2 regions of the Sanguibacter keddieii DSM 10542 genome follow, and region 1 is predicted to be linked to the other one. Evidence: riboswitches for the same ligand, from Rfam matches in the RefSeq annotation. Region 1 holds a riboswitch; the other holds the start of a gene.
What was found. Region 1 has a riboswitch for thiamine pyrophosphate ahead of SKED_RS02035 (thiamine ABC transporter substrate-binding protein). Riboswitches for the same ligand answer to the same signal wherever they lie in the genome.
Positions count from the first base shown of each region.

Region 1 (3,745 bases):
CCGCCTGGGCGATCGGCACGAGCAGGCCCGAGGTCCGCAGGTCGACGCTCAGCCCGAGCGGCCGGTCGAGGGTGATGAGGAACCCGAAGCCGACGGTCACGGCCGACACCCCGAGGGGCAGCATGAACACCGAGTCCATGACCGACACGGCCCGGCGTGCTCGCCGGTCGCGCGGGCGCCGCGACACGACGAGGGCCACGAGCCCGCCGACCACGAGGGCGATGACCGTCGCCCAGGCGGCGGTGCGCAGCGAGGTGGCCGCTGCCTCCCACACGGTGACGGTGAGCGCGTTGCGCCCGCCCGTCGTGCCGAGCGCGACGTAGTTGTCCAGCCCCCAGCCGTCGGGCGTGCGCAACGACCGGACCACGAGGTTGGCGATGGGCCAGGCCAGCAGCACCACGACCACCACGGCCGTCAGCGCGGCGGGCAGGGCGTCGGCGCTGCGCAGGCGCAGCGGGTGCGTCGACCGTGTCGCTGCGGTCAGCGCGAGCGCGGTCTCGCGCCGGGCTCGCGCCCGGGACGCGACCGCCAGGGCGGCGCTGACCACCACCAGCTGGACGACCGACAGGACCGCGGCGGTCCGCAGGTCGAGGAACTGGACGGTCTGCATCCAGATCTCGGTCTCGATGGTGCCGTAGCGCTGGCCGCCGAGCACGAGCACGACGCCGAAGGCCGTCGCGCAGAAGAGGAAGACGACCGCGGCGGCCGACGCGACGGCAGGACCGAGGGCCGGGAGCGTCACCGTCCAGAAGGCCCGTGCGGGCGAGGCCCCGAGGGCGCGGGCGGCCTGCTCGGCGCGCGGGTCGAGGTGCTCCCACAGCCCGCCGACGGTGCGCACCACCACGGAGTAGTTGAAGAACACGAGGGCGATGACGATCGCCGTGAAGGTCCCGTCGAGCTGCAAGGAACCGAGCGGGCCCGACTCGGCGAGCAGCGCGCGGAAGGCGACGCCCACGACGACGGTGGGCAGCACGAAGGGCACCGTGACGAAGGCCCGGACCAGCGCCTGCCCCCGGAAGGTGCAGCGGTACAGGACGTAGGCGCCCGGGATGCCGAGCAGCAGCGACACCACGGTCCCGAGGGCTGCCTGCGCGAGGGTGTACCCGACGATCCGCCAGGTGCGCGGCTGGGAGAACACCTCGGCGAAGCCGCCGAGGTCGAGCGCCCCGTCGGCCACGAAGCCGCGGCCGACGAGGGCGCTGACCGGCCACACGAAGAACATCCCCAGGAACGCGACCGGCACGAGCACCGCGAGCGCCCACGAGGCCCGACGGGCCACCAGCCCCGTGCGGGCGGGCAGCCGGCCGCGGCCGGACGGGCGCGCGGGGCGCCCGCCCGGTCCGCGGGGTGCGTCGGCCGGGTCCCGGCGGGTCCTGACGTCGTCCTGGAGGGTGGTCACGAGATCAGCCGACCACCTGAGCGGTCCAGTCCTTGATCCACGTGTCGCGGTTCGCGGAGATCTCGGCCGGGTCGAGGGCGATCGGCGACGTGGGGACGGGGGCGAAGGTCTCCCACTCGGCGGGGATGGTCGCGTCGGGGCTCACCGGGAACACGTACATGGTCTCGGGGATGTCCGACTGGAACTGGTCGCCCAGCAGGAAGTCCACGAAGGCCTGCGCGCCCTCGGGGTTGTCGCCGTTCGCGAGGACGCCGGCGTACTCCACCTGGCGGAAGCAGGTGTCGAGGAGCGCCGCGGTGGTGCTCGAGGTGCCGTCGTCGCTCACGGTGTAGGCGGGGGACGACGCGTAGGACAGCACGACCGGGCGGTCGCCCTCGCCGCTCGCCGAGAAGTCGGTGTAGTAGGCGTCCTCCCAGCCGTCGACGACCTTGAGGCCGTTGTCGGTCAGGCTCGACCAGTAGTCGAGGTACCCGTCGGTGCCGAAGTGGCCGATGGTCGCGAAGAGGAACGACAGGCCGGGCGTCGAGGTGGCCGGGTTGGTGACGACGGTGAGGTCCGCGTACTGCGGGTCGGCGAGGTCCTCGAGGGTCTCGGGGGCGTCGATGCCGGCCTCGTCGAACCAGCCGGTGTCGACGTTGAGGCACACGTCGCCGTAGTCGACCGGGGTGAGCGTGCCGGTGTCGTCGACGGCGAGGTCGCCGGCACCGTCTGGCAGGGCGGGCGAGGTGTAAGGCTCGAAGACGCCCTCGTCGACGGCGCGTGACGCGAAGGAGTTGTCGATGCCGAAGGCCACGTCGCCCAGCGGGGACTCCTTGGTGAGGACCAGCTTGTTGGCGAGGGCACCGCCGTCGCCGGTGGTGATGACGTTGAGGGTGAAGCCGCTCTCCTCCTCGAAGGCCGCCTTGGCCTCGTCGGTGATCCCGAAGGAGTCGTGGACGACGACGTCGACGGTGGTCGGGCTGCCGGCGCTGTCGCCCGACCCGTCGGAGCCGGCGTCGGTGCTGCTCGAGCAGGCGGCGAGGGCGAGGCTCAGCGCCCCGGCGACCGCCGCGGTCGTGAGGCGGGCCGGTCGGCCGCTAGCCCTGACGGTGCTGGTGGTGGTGCTCATGGTGATGCGTCCTCCTGGACATGTGCCTCAGAAGGGGTACCACGCGCATGCGTGGCGAGATAGCCCGACTCCCTACGCCGGTGCAAACCGGATCAGGTTCGAGGGTCTGCGGGTGGTTCCGCACTCTCAGCGCTCCTGCGCTCCCCTGTCGTTCCCTCCCAGGCTACCTCCTCGCTCTCATGCTCCGGGCGCGACGACAGGGGCCTCTAGGGCGTGCCCGGTCGTCGCGCCCGGAGCATGAGAGGCGGTCCGTGTCGGTGGGGTGCGGGGCTGCGGGGCGGGAGATACCGTGGGGGCGGCAGCTGATCAGGACCTGACCAGCACAGACGAACTACCGCGGAGGAATCGTGGCCAAGGACCAGTCGGTACCCATGAAGCTCACCACGCTCGCTGTCTCGCTCGGCGCCGGGTGGCTGGCTCAGAAGGCCGTCGCCGCGCTGTGGACCAAGGCCACCGGGCACTCCCCGGTCCACACCGACGACGACGACGCGACCGTCGCGAGCATCGTCGCCTTCGCCGCCGTCACGAGCGCGACCGCGGCGCTCACGCGCGTCCTCGCGACCCGCGGCACCTCCCGCGTCGCGACGCGCATCCACGCCCGCAAGGGCTGACCGGAGGACAGCGGCGGCTCAGCGTGCGGTGAGGACCGCGACGCGTCGGGCCGCCGCCAGCACCTCTGCCGTGACGGCGAGGACCGCTCGACGGGTCACGGGCGCGAGCGCGCCCCCAGAGATCTCCCCGGGGGCTGCCAGCGCGCGGTCCCACGGCAGGCCGAGCACCGCGCCACCGACCCGGGCGCGGGTGACGTCCACGGGGACGACGACCGTCCTCTCGACGCCGAGCCGGTCCGCCGCGGTCTCGCCCATGCCGAGCCCGTCCTGGTGCCAGGGCACCACGACGACGGCGACGACCGTCGGGTCGTCGAGCAGCGTCGGCTCGGGGTTGAGAGCCTGCGCACCTAGGCACCGCAGCAGCACGTCGGCATCGGCCGGGCTGCCGGCAGCGGGCGCGCCGCTGCGCTCGTGCACGGTGCCGCCGTCGTGGTCGAGGACGGCGACGGACGGCCGGGGACGGGTCGGCGCGCGGTAGGTGGCGAGGCAGCGGGCCACGAGCGCGGTGAGGGTCGTGGCCCCGGCGCCGCCGGTCACGCCCGCGAAGACCACCTGCGCCGGACGGCTGCCGAGGTCGACGGCGAGCCAGCGCGCCGCCTCGGCGGGCAGTGGCGTCCGGCGTGTGCT
Region 1 is NC_013521.1:462,731-466,475, reverse strand. It holds gene SKED_RS02040 (ABC transporter permease) at 1-1,399, opposite strand, end outside; gene SKED_RS02035 (thiamine ABC transporter substrate-binding protein) at 1,404-2,507, opposite strand; TPP riboswitch at 2,560-2,664, opposite strand; gene SKED_RS02030 (DUF4235 domain-containing protein) at 2,879-3,118, shown strand; gene SKED_RS02025 (hypothetical protein) at 3,137-3,745, opposite strand, start outside.

Region 2 (3,745 bases), 450 kb from region 1:
TCCGACGCATCGACCGAGCGGTCGGTGGCGTGCTCGCGCCACGCCGTGTCGAAGGGCACGACGTGCGCGGCGTTCGCCCGGACGGTCGTCCGCCGGCGCGGTGGCTCGGCGGGCAGTGCTGCGGGCGTGCTCTCGGCAGACCCGCGCCGAGGGATGCGGGGACGGCTGGTCGCCTGAGAGGAGGTCATGGTGATGATCGTCCCGCCAGGACGGCACCCAGGGCATCAGCCCGCGGGCTGATCTCCCGGCCCGGCAGGCGTCGCCACCAGCCCGCCGGGGGACCCGTGCATCCGCCCCGGGGCGGACGCACGGGCCGGGGTCACCGGACGGTCAGCCGTGAGACCGGTCGGACGGCAGGTGCTTCGGGTCCCACCCGCGCGAGACCTGGCCGACCAGCTGCGGCGGCGTCGACTTGCGCGCCCACGCCCGGAAGGTCAGGTACATCACAACGAGCAGGACCCAGCGCAGCAGCGCGAGGAGCGACGTGGCGGTCGGGTTGTCGCAGGTCGAGGTGATCGAGCTGTCGTTGAGCGAGTGGACCACCATGACCAGCAGGATGCCTCCTACGGCACCGAGCGTGCCGCGACGGCCGTGCAGGTGCCAGAGGCGCCAGGCGATCGCCACGGCGATCCCGGTCCACAGCCAGTGCAGGGGCGACACGGTGAAGATCCGGAAGACCTGCTCCTGCACGACGGTCGCGCTCGAGCTGTCGACCGTCCCGGTCCCGCAGAAGTTCGGGCCGGTCGCGGACGCGGTCTGGTAGGCGTACTGGACAGTCTCGGTGATGGCGAAGCCGAAGCCGGAGGCGAGCCCGACCGCGATGCCGGCGCGCGGGTCGCGGTACCGGCCGAGGACGAAGAGCGCGAGGGGCACGATGAGCTTGGTGCCCTCCTCGACGAGCCCGACGAGCGCGGAGGCCGTCTGGATGCCCGGCCCGTCGATGATCCAGGAGTTGACGTTCGCGGCCACCAGCAGCACCGCGCCGCTCGTCCCGACCACGACGGCCAGGACCTCGAGCGGTCCGATGACGTCGTCCAGGGCGAGCTGGCGGTTCACGAACCTGTAGAAGGCCCAGCAGACCAGCGCCATGCCGACGAGGCTGGCGACGCCCATGACGTGGATCGCGTCGGTCGCGGTGTAGACCGCCGACCCCACCACCAGGACGACGACGGCACCGACCAGCGACGCGACCCAGGAACGTCCCCAGAACCTGCCGTGGAAGCGTCGGCCGCGGACGGCAGGCTGCTCACCGGGCTCGACGCGTGCGGTCCACGCCCGGGAGTCCCACCAGCGTCGCTGCGCGGAGTGCGAGGACGGGTCGGGGAACCACCCCGGTGCCGGGACGCCTTCGCGGACCCGTGCTGCGACGTAGGCCCCGGTCAGGCCGATGATCAAGAGTGCTGCCCCCACCACGCTCAGTGTCATGGAGGCAGTGTGGCAGGAGCGGACCCTCACCGCCACGGTTCCGGCCCACGAGTCTCGACGACCGGTCCCGGCTGGTCAGCGGGGTGCGCCGACCCCTAGGGTGGGTGACGAACACGGGAGTCCGGTGAGCCGGGCTGAGAGGAAGGTTCTCAACCTTCGACCGTCGAACCTGATCTGGATCATGCCAGCGCAGGGAGGCATCTCTTACGGCACCCACGCACGCCAGCTCATCGCTGGCGTGCGTCGGTGCTGCCCGTGCCCCACCTCGAGACGAGAAGGGCACGACAGTGCACACCACCACCAGCACGACCATCACCAGTGCGACCACGAGCGCCGCGACGGGCACCGAGCCGGCGCCCACCCCCGCGGAGCTCGGCATCGGCGCGCGCATCACGCTGTCGGTGATGAGCTCGGACTACGTCCGCATCATCACCGAGGCCCTCGCCGTCACGTCGACCGACGGCCTGGTCGTCGAGACCGACCCGGTCTCGACCCGGGTCGCCGGCACCGAGCAGCGCATCGCGGAGTACCTCGCCGACCTCGTCGCGGCGGCCTCCCGGAGCGGCGAGCACGTCTCGGCGGCCGTGATGCTCTCGCGCGGCTGCCCGGGCGAGGTCACCTGCGACCTGCCCGCCGACCAGCCGTTCCCCGCGCGGCAGACGGTGGCCCTCCCGCAGACCGGCGTCCGCGCCGTCGCCCAGTGGGCCCTCTACCCGCTCGCCGACCAGCCCCTCGCCGGCTCGACCGTGCCCGACCACATGCGGGACATCTACGCCGCGATCGAGCGGGCACGTGCGGCCGGGACCGTCGTCGGGAGTGATCACTACGTCACCCGTCTCGCAGGCGACGTCGCCGACGTCCTCACCACCGTCGTCGACGCGTGGGTCACCGTCGGGCAGTCCGTCCGGCACGTCACCACCCACGTGACCATCTCCGTCAACAGCCCGAGCGAGGCTGCCCGATGAGCGGCGACGGCACCCCGGAGACCACCACTCCGATCGCGAGCCAGGGCTCCGGCTCTCCCGCCACGCCCTCCCAGGGACTCCGCCGCACGCGCCGGGCACCCTGGAGCCTCAAGGAGCTCATGCTCGTCGTGGTGCTCGGCGTCGTCTTCGGCTTCCTCTACTGGGCGCTCGTCCAGGGGTGGATCGCCTTCGCGGCGGTCACCGGCCCCTTCGGCGACCTCACCCAGCACGTCCTGCTCGGCGGCTGGCTGATCGTCGCGCCCGTCGCGATCGCCATCATCCAGCGCCCCGGTGCCGGCATCGTCGCCGAGGTGCTCGCCTCGGTCATCGAGGTCGTGTTCCTCGGCTCGGCCGTCGGGCCCCTGCTGTTCGTCGCCGCCGCGATCCAGGGTGCCGGCAGCGAGCTGCCCTTCACCGCGACGCGGTACCGCAGCTACTCGTGGCTCACCTACGCCGTGTCCGGAGGGCTCGGTGCCTTCGCGGTGTTCTTCTTCAGCGCGTTCCGTGCCGGCTGGTACGGCACCGACCTGTTCTGGACCCGCCTGGCCATCCAGGTGGTCTCCGGTGTGGTCCTCGGCGGGCTGCTCGCCAAGGTGGTCGTCGACGCGCTCGCCCGCACCGGGGTCGTCGACAGCTTCGCCATCGGCCGCACGGCCCCGCGATGATCTCGCTCACCGACGTCACCGTCACCTACCCGCGCAGGGACACCCCGTCCCTGCGCGGGGTCGACCTGCACGTCGCAGCAGGGGAGAGGGTGGTCGTCCTCGGGCCGTCGGGCGCCGGGAAGTCCACCCTCCTGCACCTCGTCGCCGGGCTCGTGCCGCACAGCACGCCGGCGACGGTCACCGGCACGCTGGGACTGGGGGCGACGCTCGACCTCGACGTCGACACCCCGGTCCACGAGCGCTCGACCGTCCTCGGGGTCGTCGGGCAGGACCCCTCGGCCTCGGTGTGCCTGCCGCAGGTCGACGCCGAGCTCGCCCTCGTCCTGGAGAACCGGGCCGTGCCTCCCGCGCTCATCGGGCCGCTCGTCCAGGCCGCTCTCGACCAGGTCGGTGCTGGGGCGCTCGCCGCGGCCCAGACGGCCCGGCTGTCCGGCGGGCAGACGCAACGGGTCGCGCTCGCGGCCGCGGTGGTCGGCCAGCCCGGGCTGCTGCTCCTCGACGAACCCACCTCCATGCTCGACGCCGGTGGCGTCCGCGCCGTGCGGGCCGCGGTCGACGAGGTCGCGCGCGACGCGTCGCTCACCGTGCTGCTCGTCGAGCACCGGCTGGACGACTACGCCGGTGACGGCGGAGTCGAGGCGCTGCCCGGCCGGGCCGTCGTGCTCGGCGACGACGGCAGCGTCGTCGCCG
Region 2 is NC_013521.1:908,933-912,677, forward strand. It holds gene SKED_RS18860 (D-alanyl-D-alanine carboxypeptidase family protein) at 1-188, opposite strand, end outside; gene SKED_RS03895 (PrsW family glutamic-type intramembrane protease) at 331-1,425, opposite strand; TPP riboswitch at 1,538-1,638, shown strand; gene SKED_RS03900 (YkoF family thiamine/hydroxymethylpyrimidine-binding protein) at 1,713-2,390, shown strand; gene SKED_RS03905 (ECF transporter S component) at 2,387-3,055, shown strand; gene SKED_RS03910 (ABC transporter ATP-binding protein) at 3,052-3,745, shown strand, end outside.
Region 2: it holds a riboswitch for thiamine pyrophosphate, as region 1 does, so the genes downstream of both, SKED_RS03900 (YkoF family thiamine/hydroxymethylpyrimidine-binding protein) here and SKED_RS02035 (thiamine ABC transporter substrate-binding protein) in region 1, are expected to answer to the same signal.